DNA from 4 places in the Cellulosimicrobium sp. I38E genome. Region 1 is predicted to be linked to each of the others. Evidence: riboswitches for the same ligand, from Rfam matches in the RefSeq annotation. Region 1 holds a riboswitch; each other region holds the start of a gene.
What was found. A riboswitch is a leader RNA that binds a small molecule or an ion and turns the genes downstream of it on or off. The one in region 1 is predicted to bind thiamine pyrophosphate.

Region 1 (5,327 bases):
CGCGCGAGGAGCGCCCAGATCCCCGAGTCAGGGCTCGCCTCCCCGCCGGCGCGCACGGCGACGCGGCGCATCGCGACGGTCGTCAGCGCGGTGCCCGACGCGACGAGCGCGTCCTCGAGCGTGAGCAGGTTCGCCGCCCCGCCGGTGCCCATGACGAGGCGCGACCCGATGGTCGTGCCGGCGACGACGAGCGGGTCGTCGCCGTCGGACGGCCGGCTCGTGGGCGCGGGGGAGATGTCGGTCGTGGTCACGGGTCCTCCTCAGCCGCCCTGGACGGCGGTGACGATCTCGATGCGGTCGCCGGGCGCGACGACGGTCGTCGCCCACGAGCCGCGCGGCACCACGGCGTCGCCCACCGCGACGGCAACTCCTTGCGGCGTCCCGTCGGCGACGTACGCGGGGACGAGCGCCGCGACGAGCTGCTCGAGGTGCACGGGGGCGTCGAGCGGGTACGGCTCGCCGTTGACGAGCGCGGTCGGAGCGGGTGGGGTCACGGGAATCACCTCGGTGTCGTGGTGGAGAAGGCGGCCGACCGGGCGGCGTCGAACCCGGGGTCGTTCCCCGGATCCGACGCGAACCCGGGGACAACCCCGGGTTCGGCGAAGCGGTCGGTGCGGGTCGGGGAGAGGGCGGTGGTGGCCTCGGCCGGGAGCGCGGCACCGGTGAGGCCGGCGACGACCGCGTCGGCGGTGAGCGGCGCGAGCAGGATGCCGTTGCGGCCGTGCCCCGTCGCCAGGTGCAGCCCCGGGACGCCGGTCGGGCCGACGAGCGGCAGGTTGTCCGGCGTTGCGGGGCGTGCTCGGGGCGTCACGTCGACGAGCGCGGCCTCGTCGATCCCGGGCAGCAGGGCGCGCGCGTCGCGCAGCAGGGCGAAGACGCCGCCCGCGGTCGCGCGGCGGTCGTCGGGGTTCTCCTCGGTCGTCGCGCCGACGACGACCTCGCGGTGCCCCGCGCAGCCGTGACCCTGCCCGTCGGGTACGGGGTCGCGCGGCACCACGTACACCGGCCGCCCCTGCACGACCCCGCGCACGACGTGCTCGAGCGCGAGGTCCGGCCCGGCGTCGAGGCGCAGCGTCTGCCCCTTGACCGGCCGCGTCGGCACGACGACGCCCGGGACGTCCGCGAGCAGCGCCCCGGACTCCCAGCCCGCCGCGACGACGACCGCGCCCGCCGCGTGGAGCCGGCCCGCGTCGTCGCGCACCCCCAGGACGCGCCCGGACGGGTCGAGCGCGAGCCGCCTCGCCGACGCCCGCACGACGGCGGCGCGCGCCTCGGCACCGCCGTCCGCGCTCGCGAGCGTCCCCGGCCCGGCGCCCCCGTCGAGCGCGCCGAGCAGCACCGCGTGCGTCGCGCGCGGGTCGACCGCGTGGTCGGCGGGCGCCCAGGCCGCGCCCGCGACCCGCGGGCCGAGGTAGGGCTCGCGCCGACGGGCGTCGGCCACGGTGAGCTCGTGCGACGCGAGGCCGTGCGCGGCGTGGAGGGCGAGGAGGCGCCGGAGCAGCGCGAGGTCGTCGCCGTCGTACGCGACCGTGAGGGTGCCCGCGGTGCGCAGGCCGACGTCGGCACCGGTCGCGGCGTGCAGGTCGGCCGCGAAGCCGGGCCATGCCGCGGCGGCGGCGAGGTGCAGGCGCAGCGCGTCGTCCTCGCCGAAGTCGGCCTCCGTGACCGGGGCGAGCATCCCGGCGGCGGCGTGCGTCGCGCCGTCGCCCGGCGACGGGTCGAGCACCGTGACGGTCAGCCCCGCGCGCGCCGCCCGCCACGCCACGGCGAGACCCACGATCCCGCCACCCACGACGACGACGTCGCGCGCGCCGTCGGGGACGGCAGGACCGGCTCCCGGCAGGCGGGGCCCAGGACGGACAGGGGTGTGCATGCGCGCTCCCTTCGCTGGCATGACCCAGATCAGGTTCGACGGTCGGCTCCGACGCCCTCTCAGCCCCCGTGGGGGGCTCCCGTGCTGTCGGCCACAGTACCGCCTGCTCCGGACGGGCCGCCGCTAGGCTCCGGCGGGTGAGCACCGAGACCTTCGCCACTCCCGCCCCGCAAGCTCCGGACGCCGCGCGGACCCGCCTCGCTGACGCGCGCCTCTACCTGTGCACGGACGCGCGCGAGGAGCGCGGCGACCTCGAGGACTTCCTCCGGGCGGCGCTCGCGGGCGGAGTCGACGTGGTCCAGCTCCGCGACAAGACGCTCGACGTCGCGCGCGAGCTCGAGCTCCAGGAGCTTGTCGCGCGGGTCGCGACGGAGCACGGCGCGCTGTGGGCGGTCAACGACCGGGCGGACGTCGCACAGCTCGCGGGCGCGCCCGTCGTCCACATGGGTCAGGGGGACCTGCCCGTCCCCGCGGTGCGAGCCCTGCTCGGCGGCGGCCCCGTGCTCGGCCGGTCGACGCACTCGGCCGACCAGGCGGCCGCTGCCGAGGCCGACCCGGACGTCGACTACTTCTGCGTCGGACCCCTGTGGGCGACGCCGACCAAGCCGGGGCGGGCGGCCGTCGGGCTCGACCTGCTGCGCGCGGTCGCCGCGACGCGGCCGAGCACGCCGTGGTTCGCCATCGGCGGGATCGACGCGGACCGGCTCGACGCGGTGCTCGACGCCGGGGCGACGCGCGTCGTCGTCGTGCGGGCGGTCACGCAGGCGAGCGACCCCGAGGCCGCGGCCCGCGCGCTGCGCGACCGGATCGTCGAGCGTGTGGCCGAGCGCGCCGCCGAGCCCGCCGGCGCCTGAGACGCGGGACGGGACCGCGCCGCGCGGCGACTATCCTGGAGCGGTGACGTCACCCGCCACCGCTCCCGACACCCCCACCACCGCCGAGGTCGCCGCGACCCCGCGCCCCGTGCTCGTCGTCGACTTCGGCGCCCAGTACGCGCAGCTCATCGCGCGCCGCGTGCGCGAGGCCAAGGTCTACTCCGAGATCGTGCCGCACACCTTCACGGTCGAGCAGATGCTCGCGAAGGACCCGGTGGCGATCATCCTCTCCGGCGGTCCGTCGTCGGTGTACGCGACCGGCGCCCCGTTCGTCGACCCGGCGCTGTTCGCGGCCGGCGTGCCCGTCATGGGCATCTGCTACGGCTTCCAGGCCATGGCGAAGGCGCTCGGTGGCGAGGTCGCCCAGACGGGCCTGCGCGAGTACGGCGGCACCGAGGTCGAGGTGTGCGCCGCGGGCGTGCTGCTCGACGGGACCCCCGAGAACCAGACCACGTGGATGAGCCACGGCGACGCCGTGCACCGCGCGCCCGAGGGCTTCGAGGTCCTCGCGACGTCGGCCGGCTCGCCCGTCGCGGCGTTCGAGGACACGTCGCGCCGCCTCTACGGCGTGCAGTGGCACCCCGAGGTCAAGCACTCCGCGCACGGCCAGACCGTGCTGGAGCACTTCCTCTACGAGGGCGCCGGACTGGCCCCGGACTGGACGCCGGGCAACGTCATCGCGGACCAGGTCGCGGCGATCCGCGCCCAGGTCGGCGACGCGCGCGTGATCTGCGCGCTCTCCGGCGGCGTCGACTCCGCGGTCGCGGCGGCGCTCGTGCAGCGCGCGGTGGGCGACCAGCTCACGTGCGTGCACGTGGACCACGGCCTGATGCGCGCGGGCGAGGTCGAGCAGATCGAGCGCGACTTCGTCGCGGCGACGGGCGTCAACCTCGTGATCCGCGACGAGAAGGAGCGGTTCCTCACCGCGCTCGCGGGGCACAGCGACCCCGAGACCAAGCGCAAGATCATCGGCCGCGAGTTCATCCGCGTGTTCGAGGACTCCGCGCGCCAGATCGTCGAGGACGCGGGCGAGCACGGGGCCGAGGTCAAGTTCCTCGTCCAGGGCACGCTCTACCCGGACGTCGTCGAGTCCGGCGGCGGCGAGGGCGCGGCGAACATCAAGAGCCACCACAACGTCGGCGGCCTGCCCGACGACCTGCAGTTCTCGCTCGTCGAGCCGCTGCGCACGCTGTTCAAGGACGAGGTCCGCGCGGTCGGCCGCGAGCTCGGCGTGCCCGAGGAGATCGTCGCCCGCCAGCCGTTCCCCGGCCCCGGCCTCGGCATCCGCATCGTCGGCGAGGTCACGGCGGACCGCCTGGAGACGCTGCGCGCCGCCGACGCGATCGCGCGCGAGGAGCTGACGAAGGCGGGACTCGACAACGAGATCTGGCAGTGCCCCGTCGTGCTGCTCGCCGACGTGCGCTCGGTCGGCGTCCAGGGCGACGGCCGCACCTACGGCCACCCGATCGTGCTGCGCCCCGTCTCGTCCGAGGACGCGATGACGGCGGACTGGACGCGCCTGCCCTACGACGTGCTGTCCGTCATCTCGACGCGCATCACCAACGAGGTGGCCGAGGTCAACCGGGTCGTGCTCGACGTGACGAGCAAGCCCCCGGGCACCATCGAGTGGGAGTGACCCCCTAGGCGGTGTCTCCCCACTCTCTGGTGCGCACTCGTCCTCGAGAGCCGGGCGCACTTGTGCGGGTGCCTGAGATGCTGTTGTGGTGATCTCGGATGGCTCCGTCGCGGACCGCTTGGCGCAAGCCGGCTTGCGCGGGGCGTCTCTCTCGCAGTTCGCGATCGCGATCAACGGCATCCGGCTCTCGTTCTGGGGTGAAGGCGCCGCCTCGGTCTGCCACGAGGTCCACGTCGAACAGTCCGTCGTTCGCGTGGCCGGCGGTGCTGGAGATCGGGTCGCGGCGTATGGGTGGACCGACCCGCAGGTCTCCCGGGCTCTGCTCGCCTGCCTCGGTCGGTCTGTGCTTGACGTCGGTGTGTCCGGGGGCAGCCTCACCCTGCGCTTCTCCACCGAGATCGGTCTCAGCGTCGACCCCGACGACGCACAAGAGGCCTGGCAGATCAGTTCCGACGACGGGCTCCGCATCGTCTGTGCTCCGGGTGGAGAGGTGTCGACCTGGCGCCCGCGGGAGCGCTGAGCACAGTTCACGACGTGCGCAGCCAGACCATGATCGCGGCAGGTGCCGGCCGCAGTGTGAGCGCTTCAACCGCCTCAGAGCGCCCATCCGATGCGGCCTTCCATCGGACCGCCGCACTCCTCGGAGCCTCCGACGCGAACCCAGTCCACGTTCTTCTCGGTCTGGGCGAGGACCTCTCCGGCCTCGTCGAGAGCGCGCAGCCCGACCTGGTCCGGCGGGTAGAAGAGGGTGAACGTCCAGGTGTCACCATCTCGGGGCGGGACCGATGGCTCTGCCGCGTCAGGTCCGGTCGCAGGCGACGGCTGCCAGACCGCGTGCTCATCACCCTCATGCACCTGGAGGTGGGCCACGTCGCCGGTGTCCCCGGTCAGCACCACTTCGAGGAGGTTGGCGTACCCGACCGCCGGGCAGGCTCGCGGTCCG
Region 2 (5,327 bases), on a different contig from region 1:
CCCGGATGAGGTCGAGCCGGGCGCGGGGCGACGGGGTGCCCGGCTCGACGCTCGCCTGGAGCGCCGGGTCGAGGAGCGCGAGCGAGACGCCGATCCCGACCTCGACGCGCGAGGCGGCGTCGACGAGCAGCGGCAGGTCGCGGCGCAGCAGCGTCCCCTTGGTGAGGACGGACAGCGGCGTGCCGGACCCTGCGAGGGCGTCGATGATGCCGGGCATGAGCCGGTAGCGGCCCTCGGCCCGCTGGTAGGGGTCGGTGTTGGTCCCGAGCGCGACCGCCTCGCGGCCCCACGACCGCCGGCCGAGCTCGGCGCGCAGCACGTCGTCGACGTTGACCTTGACCACGACCTCGCGGTCGAAGTCCTCGCCCGCGTCCAGGTCCAGGTACTCGTGGGTGGGCCGCGCGAAGCAGTTGTGGCTCACGACCCCCGCCGCGACGAAGTCGCGCGTGCCGGTCGTGATGTCGACGAGCTCGGTCTCCTTCCCCGGCCCGTCGAGGGCTTCCAGCGAGTCGACGCGCAGTGCGTCGCTGCCGGTGACGTCGCGCCCCTCGAGCGCGGCACCCTCGTGAGCGAGCGCCGCGGCGCCCGGGCCGACGAGCACGTCGCCGAGCGCGAGGTGGGCGCGGCGGCGCGGGCCGCCGACGACGTGACGCCAGCCGCGCTCCGTGAGGAACCGATGGTCGCCGCTCGCGACGAGCCGCGTGCCGTCCGCGAGGGTCACGCGGTACGCGCGCTTGCGGGTGGTCCAGCGGTCGAGCACACGCGTGCGTACGTACCGCCGGTACGCGCCGTGCGGCGCGGTCCCCAGGATCTCGTCGCCGACACGCAGCTCGCCGATCGGGCGCTGGGTGCCGTCGGCCAGGAGCACGGGGGTCGACGGGGCGAGGCAGTAGGAGCACGCATGGCTGCATCCCCGGTACGGGTTGACCGTCCAGCGGAACGGCATGCGCGACATCGCCGGGACCCTGGACAGCGCGCTCTTGGCAGTCACCTCGTGGAACGTGATCCCCGCGAACTCGGGCGTGCGCACGCTGCGCACGAGGCCGACGCGCTCCAGCCCGGGGAGCGCGCCGTCGTCCGCGCCGAGTGCCTGTCCGTCCCACCTCACCCTGGTATTCGAACAGGTGTTCGATCGCGAGTCAAGGTCGTCGGGCCGGGCGCGCGCCGCTCGGTCGGCGTCCCGAACCGCCCGCGCCGTGAGGAGCCACAGGCTCGCGAGCGGGACGTGGTGACCGGTCCCGCACCGTCCCGCGGGCTGAGACACCGGGATTGTCGAGAGCGCACGGAGGCCCTAGGGTCGGGGCCGAACGCCCCCGGGGAGCGCACGAGCGCTGAGAGTGCAGGCCGGACACCCGTCCCTCCTGCAGACCCGTGGAACCTGATCTGGTTCGTACCAGCGAAGGGAGCAGGGCCGACGTCACCGTCCCCTGCGCGCTCGTGCCCGCGCGCCCCGCGCCCGGGCCGTGCGTGCGGGCCGAGGCGGTGGCGTGCCGTCGTGCACCCTTCGCCCCGGGGGCCCGACGGAGGGATCCGCATGTCCGAACCCCGCACCACCCCGCAGCAGACGACCCCGAGCGCCGCCCCCGGGGCGGCCGTCGGGACGACCGACGACCCGACCACCGGGACGACGGGACGCACGCGCCCGGCGACGCCCCGGCGTGCCGTGCGCCGCCGGGGCCTGACCCTGCACGAGACGGTGCTCATCGCCGTCCTCGGGGTCGTCTTCGGGTTCGTGTACTGGGCGTTCGTGCAGCTCTGGGCCCCCTTGCAGCTCGCGATGGGCCCGCTCGCGGACCTCGCCGCGAACGTCCTCGCGGGCGCGTGGATCGTCGTCGGACCGCTGGCCACGTACATCGTGCGCAAGCCGGGCGTCGGCATCCTCGCCGAGACCCTGGCCGCGCTCGTCGAGGTCGTCTTCCTCGCCTCCCCCGCCGGGCCGCTCCTGCTCGTCGTGGGCCTGGTCCAGGGCCTCGGCGCCGAGCTGCCGTTCGCGCTCACGCGCTACCGCCGGTTCGGCTGGTGGGTGTTCGTCGCGTCCGGCGTGAGCGCCGCGCTCGTCACGTTCGCCTTCAACGCCGTGCGCTTCGGCTGGCTCGGGCAGGACTACGCGATGCTCCGGCTGGGGGTCCAGGTCGTGTCGTGCGTCGTGCTGTGCGGCCTCGCGGCCCGCCTCCTGGGTGACGCGCTCGCCCGCACCGGCGCCCTCGACGCCTTCGCGATCGGCGCGGCCCGCCGTGGCTGAGCGCGCCGCCTCCGGCACTCCCGAGGCCGCCCCACCCGACGCCGTCACGGCCGACGCCCTGACCGTGCACCTCGGGCACGACGGCGCCCGGGTGCTCGACGGCGTCGACGTCACCGTCCCGGCCGGGACCAGCCTGCTGGTGCTCGGCCCGTCCGGGTGCGGCAAGTCGACCTTCCTGCGCGCGCTCGTCGGCGTCGTCCCGCACACGCTCCCGGGCACCGTCGCAGGCGGGCTGCGCGCGGCCGGGCTCGACCCGCGCGACGTGCCGCCGCCCGTCCTCGCCGCCCGCGTGGGCCTCGTCCAGCAGCGGCCCGGCGACCAGCTCTGCCTGGCGCGCGTGGACGAGGAGCTGCGGTTCGCGCTCGAGAACCACGGCGCCGACCCGCGCACCATGGACGACCGCGCGACCGCCGCGCTCGCCGCGGTCGGCGCCGCGCACCTGCACGACCGCCCGACCCACGCCCTGTCGGGCGGCGAGGCGCAGCGCGTCGCGGTCGCCGCCGCGCTCGTCGCCGACCCGGAGCTCGTCGTCCTCGACGAGCCCACCGCGCTCCTGGACCCCGCTGCCGCCCACGAGGTCGGGTCGCTCGTCGCCGGCCTCGCCCGGACACCCGGGCCCGACGGCGAGGGGGCGCCCGCCAGGCTCCCCCACCGCTCCGTCGTGCTCGTCGAGCACCGCCTGGACGACCTGGGGGCGCTGCCCGGCGCCACCCTGGTGCTGGACCGTGAGGGCCGGGTCGTCACGCACGGCCCCACGCACCGCGTCCTGCGCGAGCACGCGCGCGACCTCGCCGACCTGGGGTGCTGGCTGCCGCTCGCTGTCCGCCTGGAAGAGGCGGGCGCCTCCGGGCCGCTCGGCTCGCCCGAGACCGACGACTGGCTGGTCGACCTCGTGCGAGCCTCGCCCGTGCGCTCGAGGACCACGGACCGGCCTCTGGACGCGACCCCGGCAGCAGCGCGCCCGGTCGTGCTCCGGGCACGCGGGCTCGCCGTCCACCGGGGCGGCCTCGGCGCGGGACGCACCCGCCGGGGCGAGCACCCCGTCGTGCGCGACGTCGACCTCGACGTCCGCGCGGGCGAGGTGCTCGCCGTCGTCGGGCCCAACGGGGGCGGCAAGTCGACGCTCCTGCGCGGCCTGGCGGGGCTCGAGCGCACCACGGGCGAGGTCGCGACCGCGACGGGCGATCCCGTCGCGATGGTCTTCCAGGACCCCGAGCACCAGCTCGTCGCGCGCACCGTGCGCGAGGAGGTCGCCTGGTCGGCGCGGCTCGCCCGCCTCGACGACGTCGACGCACGCGTCGCCCGGACCCTCGCCGCGTTCGGGCTCGCGCACCTCGCCGACGCGAACCCGTACCGGCTCTCGGGCGGCGAGCAGCGGCGCCTGTCTCTCGCGACGGCGACCGTGCTCGACCCGCCGGTCCTCCTCGCCGACGAACCGACGTTCGGCCTGGACCGTGCCCAGGCCCACGCGGCCGTCCGCGTGCTGCGGGGGCGTGCCGACGCGGGTGGCGCCGTGGTCGTCGTCTCGCACGACCTCTCGCTCGTCGCGGCGATCGCCGACCGGGTGGCCGTGGTCGTGGACGGCGCGCTCGCCACGGTCGCGGAGCCGTCCACGGTCCTCGCCGACGACGCGCTGTGCGCGCTCGCGGGCCTGCGCCGCCCACCGCTGCTCGACTGGTGGGCACGGACCGGCCGCGCGCGCGGCGTCGACCCGGGCGCGCTCGTGCGAGCGCTCGACACCGCGTGCGACGCCGTCGCGCGCGACGGAGGGTCGGGCGCCCCGGAGCCCGGGTCGCTCGTCCCCGCGGAGGTGGCCCCGTGACCGCACGCTCTCCGTCCGTCCTCGAACGCTGGAACCCGACGGTGAAGCTCGCCACCGTGCTCCTCCTGTCCACCGGCGCGCTGCTCGTCACCGACCCGGTCACCCCTGCGACGGCCTGGCTGCTGACGGTCGCGGCCCTGCTCGCGCTCGGTCGTGTGCCGGTGCGCACGCTCGCGCTGGCCCACGTCCCGTTCGTGGTCTTCGCGTCGAGCCTCCTCGTCGTCAACGTCGTCACCCGGCCGGGCGGCGACGACGTCGTGCTCGGGCCGCTCACGGTCGGCGCGGACGGGCTCACGATCGGTGCCGCGCTCGCCCTGCGCACGCTGTTCGTCGGGGCGCTGTCGCTCGTGCTCGTCCTCACGACCGACCCCGTGCGCCTCATGACGAGCCTGCACGAGCACGCCCGCCTCCCGGCGACCTGGACGTTCGCGGTGCTCGCCGCGCACCGGCTCCTCGTCGAGCTTCCCGACGCCTGGCACACGATCCGCTGCGCCCAGGCGGTGCGCGACCCGCGGCGACGTCGCGGCCGTCTCCCTCGCTCCCCGCGGTCGCTGGGCGCGGCAGCCTTCGCCCTCCTCGTCGGGGCGGTGCGCCGGAGCGAGCGGCTGACGGTCGCGCTCGAGTCGCGCGGCTTGGGCTCGGGCCCCCGGACGACGTCGCGCCCCGTGCCCCTGGGCGTGCCGGACGTCGTCGCGGCGGGCGCGGTGCTCGCCCTCGCCGGGGCGCTCGTCGCGGTCGGGGTGGTAGCGGGGTGGCTCAGGGGGATCGGCGCGCTCACCGCCTGAGGACGCCGCGGCGGGCGGACCCGGACCGCCTCAGGCGGGCTCGACCACCGCTCCCTCGACCGGGACCCCGAGTGCGACCGTGCCCGTCCGGCCGTCGCGGCCGTGCTCGCGGTAGTCGCGGAACGCCAGCGGCAGGCCGTGCGCGACGTGGGCGTCTGGACCGTCCATGACCTGGACGTGCACGTGCGGCTGCGTCGAGTTGCCCGAGTTCCCGCACCGGCCCACCACGTCGCCCGTCGTCAGCCGCTGCCCCGGACGCACCGCGACCGATCCGCGCCGCAGGTGGGCGAGCACCACGAAGACCCCCGGCGCGTCGAGCGCGAGCACCACGTGGTTGCCCGCGAGCGCCGCGCCGCCCGCGCGTGCCCGGGACGCCTGCGTGAGCGCGTACCCCAGCAGCGCGGACGGCGAGCGTCGGGCCACGTGGTCGGGCTCGCCGTCGTGCACCGCGACGACGGCCCCGGGGGCGGGGGCGAGG
Region 3 (5,327 bases), on a different contig from region 1:
TTCGGGGTGGTTCTCCGACGGTCGCGGACGGCGGAGGGAGGGAGATCACCCGGTACGTAGTTGAATCTTCATCCACTCATCGGGGATGCTGTCCTGGACACCTGACCAGTACCGGGCGGACACCGACGTCGCGGCTCGACGACGCCTGGGAGCGACGGATGACGACGGCACGCCCTGTCCGGCAGTGGAACGGCCTCACCGTTCCCGAGGCCGGCACCTACGCCCTCGACGAGGCGCACAAGCGCATCGGGTTCACCGGGATGCACATGATGGTCTCGCCTGTCCGGGGAGAGTTCACCCGGGCGCGCGCGACGATCCTGGTGGGCGAGGATCCGACCGCGTCGGCCGTGTCGGCGACCATCGAGACGGCGAGCCTCACGACCCACCACGAGGAGCGCGACGCGCACCTCCGCAGCCCCGACTTCCTCGACGTCGACGCCTACCCGACGATCGAGTTCCGCAGCACCTCGATCGACTGGCAGGGCGAGCAGCAGGACCAGATCCTCGCGTGGGCGCGGCTGCGGAACCGCTCGCCCGAGCGCGCCGAGCTCGCGCAGGAGCGTGTGCAGCCCCGGGCCGCGCAGGCGGGGCGGTTCCTCGTCAGCGGACTGCTCACCGTCCGCGGCGTCACCCACCGGACGGTGCTGTCCATGCAGTACGGGGGCGCGCGACGCGACCCGTACGGCCGGGACATCTTCGGGTTCCACGCCGCGGGCGAGATCGACCGCGAGAGCTTCGGCCTCGTCTGGAACGTGCTCCTCGAGACCGGCGGCTTCCTCGTGGGCAAGAAGATCGGCCTCGAGATCGCGGGCGAGGCGATCCACCAGGCCTGAGGCGTCCCACGGGGCGAGTCGCGCACGCAGGGCGTGGCGGCGCGAGACCGGCGCCGGCGTCCGGCGCGCAGGACGTAGCATGGCGAGCGACACGGGGTGCCCCCTACGGGGCTGAGATGAGACCCGTCGAACCTGCTCTGGCTCGTACCAGCGAAGGGATGTCCGGCGATGACGCTCGCCCTGCCCCAGCACGACCCCGCACCCCGGCGCGGCAGCGCGCCCCGGCCCGCGGCCGGCCGCACGCCCGGTCCGGACGTCGACCCCGGCGCCCGGCCCTCGCGGCCGCGCGTCCTGTCGATCGCCGGGACCGACCCGACCGGGGGCGCGGGCATCCAGGCGGACCTCAAGTCCTTCGCCGCGCACGGCGCCTACGGCATGGCCGTCACGACGGCGCTCGTCGCGCAGAACACGCACGGCGTGCGGTCCGTGCACGTCCCCGGTCCCGCGTTCCTGCGCGAGCAGCTCGACGCGGTGTCCGACGACGTCGAGATCGACGCCGTGAAGATCGGCATGGTCGCCGACGAGGCGAACGCGCGCGAGATCGGGGCGTGGCTCGACGCCGTCGCCGCGGCCCGGTCCGACGCCGCGGTCCCGCGGCCCTGGGTCGTGCTCGACCCCGTCATGGTCGCGACGTCGGGGCACCGCCTGCTGGACCCGGGCGCGGAGCAGGCCGTGCGCGACCTCGCGGCGCGGGCCGACGTCGTGACGCCCAACCTTCCCGAGCTCGCCGTCCTCGCGGGACGCGACGTCGCGACGACGTGGGACGACGCGCTGGACCAGGCCGCGTCCTACGCGGCGGCGAGCGGCGCGGTCGTGCTGCTCAAGGGCGGCCACCTCACCTGCGCGACGTCACCCGACGCTCTCGTCGCGCCCGCCACGGTCCCGGGCGCCCGGGCCAGGGTCACCACGTTCGAGGCCACGCGCGTCGACACGCCGCACACCCACGGCACCGGGTGCTCGCTCTCCGCGGCGCTCGCGGCCCTGCGCCCCCAGCGCGAGGGGTGGGAGGAGGCCGCGCGCGACGCCAAGGAGTGGCTCACGGGAGCGCTGCGCGCCGGCGCCGCGCTGCGGGTCGGGACGGGCCGTGGTCCGGTCGACCACCTGCACGTCGTGGCGCCTGCCGCGTCGGCCTGACCCGCTCGCTCCGGGGTGGCTCAGGCGCGGGTCGTCGGCTGCGCGACGGCGCAGTCGTAGCCGGGCGGCCACCACCGCCAGGTCGTCACGACGTCCTGCGCCGCGACGCCCGCGGGGCGGTCGGCGACGCACGCGTCCGCCTGCTGGCGCACCCCGACGGTCACCCAGTAGACGGCGAGCGCCGCGGTGAGCAGGACGGCGAGGACCGTCACGGTGCGGCGCAGGGCGGGGGAGGGGCCGCCGTCGGACCCGTCCTCCTCGCCCGGCCGGGGCGGGACCCAGTCCCAGCTCATGGGGTGCCCGTGGCCGACGGGGCGTCCACGGCGCCCTCGGGGTGCAGGAGGACCTTGCCCGTGGTCGCGCGGCCCTCCAGCGCCCGGTGCGCGTCGGCGGCCTCCGCGAGCGGGAACGTGGCGCCGACGCGCACGTGCAGCGTGCCGCCCGCGACCGCGCCGAGCACCTCGGTCGCGCGCTCGACGAGCTCGGCGCGGGTCGCGGTGTGGTCGGCGAGCTTGGGGCGCGTGAGGAAGAGCGAGCCACCGGCGTTGAGGCGCTGCGGGTCGAACGGCGGGACCTGACCGGAGGAGCCGCCGTAGAGCACGAGCGTGCCCCGGCGGTGCAGCGACGCGAGCGACGCGTCGAACGTGTCCTTGCCGACCGAGTCGTACACCGCCGCGACGCCCTCGCCGCCCGTGAGCCCGCGCACGACCTCGGGCAGCTCGGCGGTGAGGTCCGCGAACGCCGTGTACTGGATCGCGTGCTCGGCGCCCGCGCCGCGGGACAGCTCCGCCTTCTCGGGGGTCGAGACCGTCGAGATCACGTGCGCGCCCCGCGCCACGAGCATCTGGGTCAGGAGCAGCCCGACGCCGCCCGCGCCCGCGTGCACGAGGACGCGGTCCCCGGGGCGGACGGGGTACGACGACGTGCACAGGTAGTGCGCGGTGAGGCCCTGGAGCGCGACGGCGGTCGCGTCCTCGAGGGAGACGGCGTCGGGGACGTGCAGCGCCTGGGCCGCGTCCACGAGGACGAGGTCCGCGTACGACCCGGGCGCCTCGGTCCACACGACGCGGTCGCCGACGGCGAAGCCCTCGACGCCCGCGCCCAGCTCGGAGACGACGCCCGCCCCCTCGCTGCCCACGACGTGCGGGTACTCCATCGCGTACACGCCCGAGCGCTTGTAGGTGTCGATGAAGTTCACGCCCGCCACGGCGGACCGGACGAGGAGCTGCCCGGGACCCGGCGACGGGTCGGGGAGCTCGGTGTGGTCGAGGACCTCGGGGCCGCCCGCCGCGCGGGCCACGATCGCGTGCATGGGCCCAGCCTAGGGTCGTGCGGGTGCCGTGGCCGCCGCCTGGGCAGCACCGGCCCCGGACGCCGCCCCGACGGCGGCCGCGTCGTCCCCGACGAGGCGCGGCGGACGCGCGTGCCCGGCCGTCGCGTGCCAGCGCCCGTACCGGCGCTCGACGTGCACCGGGTGGTCGAAGCAGCGTGTGACGTTCTCCGTGACGAGCACGTCCGCCGCGGCTCCCGCGACGACCACGCGGCCGTGCGCGAGCAGGAGCGCGTGGCTCGTCGTGGTCGGGAGCTCCTCGAGGTGGTGCGTCACGAGCACCGAGGCGACGTGCGGCCGGGTCGCGCGCACGGCGTCGAGCGTCTCGAGGAGCTGCTCGCGCGCGGCGACGTCGAGCCCGGTGGACGGCTCGTCGAGCAGCAGGAGGGCGGGGTCGGGCAGGAGGGCGCGCGCCACGAGCGCCCGCCCGCGCTCGCCCTGGGAGAGCGTCTGCCAGGGGTCGTGCGCGCGGTGCGCGAGACCGAGGTCGGCGACGAGGCCTCGGGCGAGGGTGACCTCGTCCGGGGTCGGCTGCCAGCGCGGGCGCCAGTCGACGGTCCCCGTGAGGCCCGTCAGGGTCACCTCGAGCACGGTCAGCGGCGAGCGCAGGTCGTGACGCGGGTCGACGTGGCCGATGCGGCGGTGCAACGTCTGGATGTCCACGCGGCCCAGGCGCTCCCCGAGCACGTGGACCGTGCCCCGGGTCGGGTGGCGGCGCGCCCCGCAGAGCCCGAGGATCGTGCTCTTGCCCGCCCCGTTCGGCCCGAGCAGCGCCCAGTGCTCGCCCGCCTGGACGACGAGGTCGACGCCGTCGAGGATCGCCCGTCCCTCCCGCACCAGGTCGACGCCGCGCAGGGACAGGACCTCGGCGCTCACCGCTCGCCGCCCGTCGCGCCGGGGTCGCGTCCGGCGACCTTCGCGTGGACGGCGGCGAGGTGCTCGCGCGCCGCCGCGGACGCGCGGACGGCGTCGCGGTCGCGCACGGCCTCGAGGATCGCCTCGTGCGCGTCCTGGTCGTGCCGGTGCGCCTCGCCCGCGCGGTCGAGGTCGACCATCGCGACCATCGCGCGCCGCAGGCGCGGGACGAAGGTCGCGAACAGCTCGCCCAGCACGGCGTTGTGCGCGGCGTCGACGACCGCCCGGTGGAAGACGAGGTCCGCGTCCACGTAATCGGCGGCCGACGACGTCGCGGGGACCTGCCCGCGACGTGCGAGCGCCGTCGTCATCGCGCGGAGGTCCGCGGGGGTCCGGCGCGTGGCGGCGAGGCCCGCGGCCTCGGCCTCGAGCGCGGCGCGCACCTCCAGCACGTCGACGATCTCCCCGCGGCGCAGCACCTCGTCCCAGTCGTCCGCGGTGTCGGTCGACACGACGTAGACGCCCGACCCCTGCCGGCTGTCGAGCACGCCACGCCCCGCGAGCTGGCGGATCGCCTCGCGCACGGTGGAGCGCCCGACGCCGAGCTCCGTCGCGAGCGCCTGCTCGCCGGGCAGCCGGTGGTCGAGGGGCCAGACGCCGGAGCGCACGCGGTCGAGCAGGAGCTCGGCCGCCTGGTCCGCGAGGGGACGCCGGTGCAGCGCGGTCATGGGAAACCTCTCAGGTTGTCTGAGGACTTGATCGGCGCTAGCGTACCCGGCATGTCCTGGACGGCGCTCCTCCTTCGGCGCCACGGCGGGGTCTGACCGGACCGGCTCCCCGCCGTGGGGAACCGTCGCGCGCCGGTCGCCCACCGCCCCGTGCCCACGGGGCGCGACCTCAAGGACAGCCATGACCCTCGCCAGCACCTCCACGCCTGCCCCCGCTCACGGCACGACGGCGCCCGCACCCGCCTGGAACCGTCAGCGCCCCTCGCGCATGCCCTCGTCCCGCTACGCCGACGTCCACGCGCGGGTCGAGATACCGGACCTGCCCGACCGCCGGTGGCCCTCGCGCCGCCTCGCCCAGGCGCCGCTGTGGGTCCCCGTCGACCTGCGCGACGGCAACCAGGCGCTCGCGGAGCCGATGGACCCCGCGCGCAAGCGCCGCTTCTTCGA
Region 4 (5,327 bases), on a different contig from region 1:
GCCCACGCGCAGGCTCACGTAGACCGGCGGCCCGTCGTCGGGGAACGCGTACTCGACGGTCCCGCGCAGCAGGTCGCGGTAGAAGCCGAGCGACCGCTCGAGGTCGGCCACGGTGAGGATCGGGAAGAGGCTGCGGAACATCGGCGTCGCTCCTCGGTGCGCACGGCGGGTGTGCTCCCATCGTGCGCGCCCGACGCCCGGCCCGCGCCCCGTGCCGCCCGCCCGGTGGGGCGTGACCCGGGGTGTCAGGTCGCCGCTCGCCCCACGACGTCGTCGAGGAACGCCCGGACGTCGGCGAGCTCGCGCGCGTCGGTGCCGTGCGCGAGACCGGGGTAGACGCGCTCGACGAGCGTCGAGCGGTCCGGCAGCCACGCGGCGGTGCGGTCGACCGCGTGCGGCGCGATGACCCGGTCGTCGGCGCCGCGGCCCCAGAAGACGGGCGGGCGCGACGCGGCGAGCGCGGCGTCGGCGGGCTGCTCGGCCGCCTGGACGAACCCGCCGAGGACGACGGTCGCCGCCACGCGCTCGGGGCGCGTGCGCAGGAGCTGCGTGGCCATGAGCCCACCCTGGGAGAACCCGACGGGGACGACCGGTCGGTCGGTACCGAGCTCGGCGTCGACCCAGTCCCAGACGGCCTCGGTCGCGCGCGCGACGGGCTCGGGGTCGGGGTCGCCGGGCGTGACGATCGGGAACCACGCGAACCCGCCGTGGGGGGAGGGCGAGCGGGGCGCGCAGCGAGACCCAGGGCGCACCGAGGTGCGGGCCGAGGCCGGCGAGGTCGTGCTCGTGCGAGCCGAACCCGTGGAGCAGCACGACGACGGCGCCCCCCGCGGGCGGGCTCGTCGGGTCCGCGTCGGACCGGACCGCGACGAGGGGAGCCGGAGCGCTCATCGCGCGAGCAGCTCGTCGGTCGTCGTGCCGGGCACGGCCAGCGTGACGCGCGTGCCCCACGGGTCGTGCACGACGACGGAGCGGCCGTCGTCGGCGTGCTGCAGGCCACGGGCGCGCAGGCGGGCGACGAGCGCGTCGAGGTCGTCGCGGCCGGGCACGGTGATCGCCACGTCCCCGAGGCCGAGGCTCGCGGCGCGCGGCCCGGCGCCGGCGCTGTTCCAGACGTTCATCGCGACGTGGTGGTGGTAGCCGCCGGCGGACGCGAACAGGGCGCCGCTGTACTCGGTGACCGTGGCCTCGAACCCGACGGCGTCGACGTAGAAGTCGTGGGCGGTCGCGATGTCACCGACCTGGAGATGGACGTGCCCCACGCGCCCGGCGAGCGAGGGCCCGGCGTCGAACGTCTCCTGGTCGAGGTGCGTGCGCAGGTACGCGTTCGGGTCCAGGAACTCGGTGGCCATGCGGATCTGCCCCCGCTCGCGCACCCACGTCTCGCGCGGCCGGTCGGTGTACAGCTCGACGCCGTTGCCCTCGGGGTCGGTGAAGTAGAACGCCTCGCTGACGAGGTGGTCGCTCGACCCGACGAACGACCCCCGGCGGTCCTGCGCGGCGCGGTAGACGGTCGCGGCGAGGCTTGCGGCGTCGTCGAACAGGAACGCGGTGTGGAACAGGCCGGCCTGGCGCCGGTCGACGGCGGGCAGGCCGGGCGTGTGCACGAGGCGCAGCATGGGCGTCGTGCCGCGGCCGAGGACACGGTGCACCTCGGTGCCGCGGGAACGCTCCTCGAGGGGAGCGAGCGCGAACGCGCCCGTGTAGTAGGACGTCATCTGCTCGAGGTCGCCGACGCGCAGCGTGACGGCGTCCATGCTCGTGGACGGGGACAGGAGGCGGTCGGTCGCCGCGCCCGGGGTGCTCGTGGTCATGTCTGCTCCAACTTGTTGTCGCTACAACTATATTCCCACACGTCCCCGGATGCTCCCGACGCGGGCGGTGCTTCCTTGCTAGGGTCGCGGCGAACCACGCGGGGCGTCCCGCCCGGGCAGCCGGGCCGAGGGACTGAGACGAGCGGTACGGCCGCCCGGACCCGTCGAACCTGATCTCGCTAGCACGAGCGGAGGAACGTGGGCATGACGACGCCTGCTGCCATCACCCTGAACCCTGTTTTCGCGGACGACCCGACCGCGCTCGTCCGGCAGGAGGAGGCCGGCTTCACCGCCGACCTCGCCCGCCGGTACGCGCACCTCTTCGACGAGTTCTACGACCACCCGTTCCTCGTCGGCCTGCGCGACGGCTCCGTCGAGCCGGCCGCGGTGCGGCACTACGTCGGCCAGGACCACCAGTACCTCACGGCGTACCTGCGCTGCTACGGCCTGGGCATGGCCCTCGCGCCCGACCGGGAGTGGGCCGCGTACTTCCACGAGAAGGCCGGGTTCCTGCTCGACGACGAGTCGCACGCCCACCACGCGATGTGCGACTTCCTCGGCGTGACGTACGAGGAGGCGCAGACCCACCGCCTCGCCCCGAGCGCGCAGGCCTACGTCGACCACATGCTCGCCGCGGGCCGCGACTCGCTCGGCGTGCTGCTCGCCGCGCTCCTGCCGTGCCCGTGGACCTACATCTGGTCGGCGCGGCGGTTCTGGCTCGCCGAGCGGGAGACGACGCCCGGTGTGATCGAGGACGACCACCCGCTCGCGGGCTGGTGGGAGTTCTACGCCGCCGAGCGCACCGAGGGCGTCCTGGCCGACCTCCGAGCACGCCTCGACGCGCTCGCCGCCGACGCGGGCGAGGCGGAGCGCGCCCGCATGGAGCGCGCGTTCGAGCTGAGCTGCCGGCACGAGATCCGGTTCTGGCAGATGGCGTGGTCGCTCGAGCGCTGGTGACGCTCACCGGCGCTCGAGGCCCGACGGCGGGCCGTTACGCCAGCAGCAGATCCTCGCCCGGGTGCCTCGGCACCCGGGCGGGGCGCGGGTAGCGTGACCGCATGGACGTGACGAGCGCGGTGCCGAGCGGAGCGCCGAGCGGAGCGCCGAGCGGAGCGCCGGCGAGCCCCCGGCCCCGGGCGGGTGGGCGGCCGGAGCCGCTCCTGCGCCACGTCATCGGGGGGATCCTCCGGCGGGCACGGCTCGCGCAGGGTCGCACGCTCGTCGACGTCGCGGCCTCCGCGCGCGTCTCCACCGCCTACCTGTCCGAGGTGGAGCGCGGCCGCAAGGAGGCGTCCTCCGAGGTGCTGGCAGCGGTCTGCGGCGCGCTCGGCCTGCGCCTCGTGGACCTGGTGGCGCGTACGGGAGAGGAACTGCGCCCCGTCGCCCCGGTGCGCGTGCTCTCCTCCGTCCGGGAGCGCGGCGCGCTCTCCGCGCCGCGGCACCCCGCCCCGGCGGGCGAGCCCGTGCGCGACCTCCCGGTCGCGCGGACCACGATCGCGACCCCGACCCTCGCGTCGCGCCCGACCGCGCGCACCGCCGACGTCCTGCTCCTCGCGGCCTGAGCCCCGCGGACCCGGGGGTCGAGACGCACCTGACGGGTACCTGGTCGGCACCGCGTGTCGTGCCCCGGTGCGGGGGGAGGCGCGCGGCTACCGTCGAGGGATGACGGAGCCGCAGACCGCGCACGGCACGGCAGAGCAGACCGCCCCGGCCCTCCAGGAGCTCGTCGACGACGCCGCGTTCCTCTCGCACGAGCACCAGCTCCAGCTCGCCGACGACCACGGTGACGACGCGTGGGGCGCCGAGATGGCGGAGGGCACGTTCACCTTCACCGCCGCGTCCGGTGAGACGACGACGTGCCGGCTCCAGTTCCTCGGCACGGCCGCGCCCGGCCCCGGGAGCTGGATGTGGGCGTGGAACAACGTCAACGGCTTCCCCGACGACGTGCTGCGCGCCGCCGAGAAGACCCGCGAGACCGGCCTACGCGAGGCGACCGAGGCGGAGCTGCCGCTCGCCGACGACCTCCCGTACCGCCTCGCGCTCGCGGCCAAGGCCGTCACCGGGTCCTGGACCCACTACAGCGCCCCCGTCGGCGGCGGGACGCGCGCGTGGTTCCTCCTCGACGCCGCCAGCCTCGCGCTGCCCGCGCCGAGCGTCCCGCGCGTCGTGCGGGTACTGAGCGAGGGACTGCTGTCCGTCACGGTCGTCGACCACCGCCGTGCGGTCGCGTCCTACGCGGCCGCGCGCGGCCTCGAGACGACGGACGACGGCGGCGCGCTGGCGCTCACCCTGCCCGACGGGAGCGTGACCGTCCGGTTCGACGAGCACGGGCGGATCGCCGGCATCGAGGCGACCGCGCGGCGTGCGGCGGAGCCCGTGCACGAGCCCGACCCGGACGCGTCGGGACCTGACGCCGACGCCGCGAGGGTGGACGCCGTCGTCGACCCGGCTCCGGCCGTCGAGGAAGCTGCCCCGGACGAGCCGGGACCGGGCACTCCGCCGCCGGAGGAGGCAAGGTCGCCGGGCGAGCAGCCCGACGAGCCGACGGCGACGTCGGACGAGCGGGCGACGGAGCCACGGCGCCGATCGTGGTTCCGGCGGCGCGGGTAGACCCGAACGCACGGCGGCACGCGGCGAGCGATGCGTCTGCGGCCGAGAGCTGCGTCTCGGGACGCATCGGTCGACCACGGACGCAGCGCTCGACCGCGGGTCAGGCGGCCGCGGCGAGCTTGCGCGAGGTGACGACAGCGTCCGCGACGCCGTACTCGACGGCCTGGCGCGCCGTGAGCACGAGGTCGCGGTCGGTGTCCGCGCGCAGGCGCTCGACGGTCTGACCCGTGTGGCGGGACAGCACCTCCTCCGTCTCGGACCGGATCCGCAGGATCTCCTCGGCCTGGATCGACAGGTCGGAGATGGTGCCCTCGCCGCCGCCCGAGGGCTGGTGCAGCAGCACGCGCGAGTGCTCGAGCACGAACCGCTTGCCCGGCGTCCCCGCCGCGAGCAGCACGGCCGCGGCCGACGCCGCCTGGCCCATGCAGATGGTCGACACGTCGCAGCGGACGAACTGCATCGTGTCGTAGATCGCCATGAGCGCGGTCGCGGAGCCGCCGGGGGAGTTGATGTACAGGCCGATCTCCTGGTCCGGGGCGTCGGACTCCAGGTGGAGGAGCTGCGCCATGACGACGTTCGCGACGCCGTCGTCGATCTCCGTGCCGAGGAAGACGATGCGCTCCGACAGCAGGCGGGAGAAGACGTCGAACGCGCGCTCCCCGAGCGGGGTCCTCTCGACGACGGTCGGGATCGTGTAGCTCGCCATCACAGGCCCACCTTCCGGGCCGCGCGGGCGGGACGGACGTCGTCGACGGACTCGACGATCCGGTCGACCATGCCGTACTCGAGCGCCTGCTGCGCCGTGAACCAGCGGTCCCGGTCGGAGTCGTCGGCGATGGTCTCGACGCTCTGGCCGGTGCTCTCGGCGGTCAGCCGGTGCATGAGGCCCTTGGTGTAGACGAG

Region 2: linked by a shared signal. The riboswitch ahead of A0J59_RS10660 (ECF transporter S component) and the one ahead of thiO (glycine oxidase ThiO) in region 1 are both predicted to bind thiamine pyrophosphate.
Region 3: linked by a shared signal. The riboswitch ahead of thiD (bifunctional hydroxymethylpyrimidine kinase/phosphomethylpyrimidine kinase) and the one ahead of thiO (glycine oxidase ThiO) in region 1 are both predicted to bind thiamine pyrophosphate.
Region 4: linked by a shared signal. The riboswitch ahead of A0J59_RS03640 (TenA family protein) and the one ahead of thiO (glycine oxidase ThiO) in region 1 are both predicted to bind thiamine pyrophosphate.

What each region holds. Positions count from the first base shown of each region.
Region 1 is NZ_LUAZ01000016.1:37,021-42,347, reverse strand. Features, by position in the region: gene A0J59_RS05090 (thiazole synthase) at 1-152, opposite strand, end outside; gene thiS (sulfur carrier protein ThiS) at 261-494, opposite strand; gene thiO (glycine oxidase ThiO) at 500-1,873, opposite strand; TPP riboswitch at 1,878-1,958, opposite strand; gene thiE (thiamine phosphate synthase) at 2,011-2,727, shown strand; gene guaA (glutamine-hydrolyzing GMP synthase) at 2,771-4,384, shown strand; gene A0J59_RS05065 (DUF6188 family protein) at 4,470-4,904, shown strand; gene A0J59_RS05060 (hypothetical protein) at 4,979-5,327, opposite strand, start outside.
Region 2 is NZ_LUAZ01000028.1:157,242-162,568, reverse strand. Features, by position in the region: gene A0J59_RS10665 (Rv2578c family radical SAM protein) at 1-1,108, opposite strand, end outside; TPP riboswitch at 1,305-1,424, shown strand; gene A0J59_RS10660 (ECF transporter S component) at 1,535-2,242, shown strand; gene A0J59_RS10655 (ABC transporter ATP-binding protein) at 2,235-4,064, shown strand; gene A0J59_RS10650 (energy-coupling factor transporter transmembrane protein EcfT) at 4,061-4,849, shown strand; gene A0J59_RS10645 (M23 family metallopeptidase) at 4,880-5,327, opposite strand, start outside.
Region 3 is NZ_LUAZ01000015.1:65,174-70,500, forward strand. Features, by position in the region: gene A0J59_RS04790 (YceI family protein) at 159-833, shown strand; TPP riboswitch at 916-1,009, shown strand; gene thiD (bifunctional hydroxymethylpyrimidine kinase/phosphomethylpyrimidine kinase) at 1,002-1,967, shown strand; gene A0J59_RS04800 (hypothetical protein) at 1,988-2,260, opposite strand; gene A0J59_RS04805 (quinone oxidoreductase) at 2,257-3,279, opposite strand; gene A0J59_RS04810 (ABC transporter ATP-binding protein) at 3,289-4,173, opposite strand; gene A0J59_RS04815 (FadR/GntR family transcriptional regulator) at 4,170-4,880, opposite strand; gene A0J59_RS04820 (2-isopropylmalate synthase) at 5,062-5,327, shown strand, end outside.
Region 4 is NZ_LUAZ01000012.1:81,358-86,684, forward strand. Features, by position in the region: gene A0J59_RS03625 (glyoxalase/bleomycin resistance/extradiol dioxygenase family protein) at 1-141, opposite strand, end outside; gene A0J59_RS03630 (alpha/beta hydrolase) at 246-752, opposite strand; gene A0J59_RS03635 (VOC family protein) at 888-1,814, opposite strand; TPP riboswitch at 1,904-2,028, shown strand; gene A0J59_RS03640 (TenA family protein) at 2,019-2,771, shown strand; gene A0J59_RS22600 (helix-turn-helix transcriptional regulator) at 2,873-3,376, shown strand; gene A0J59_RS03650 (DUF6882 domain-containing protein) at 3,477-4,424, shown strand; gene A0J59_RS03655 (ClpP family protease) at 4,525-5,130, opposite strand; gene A0J59_RS03660 (ClpP family protease) at 5,130-5,327, opposite strand, start outside.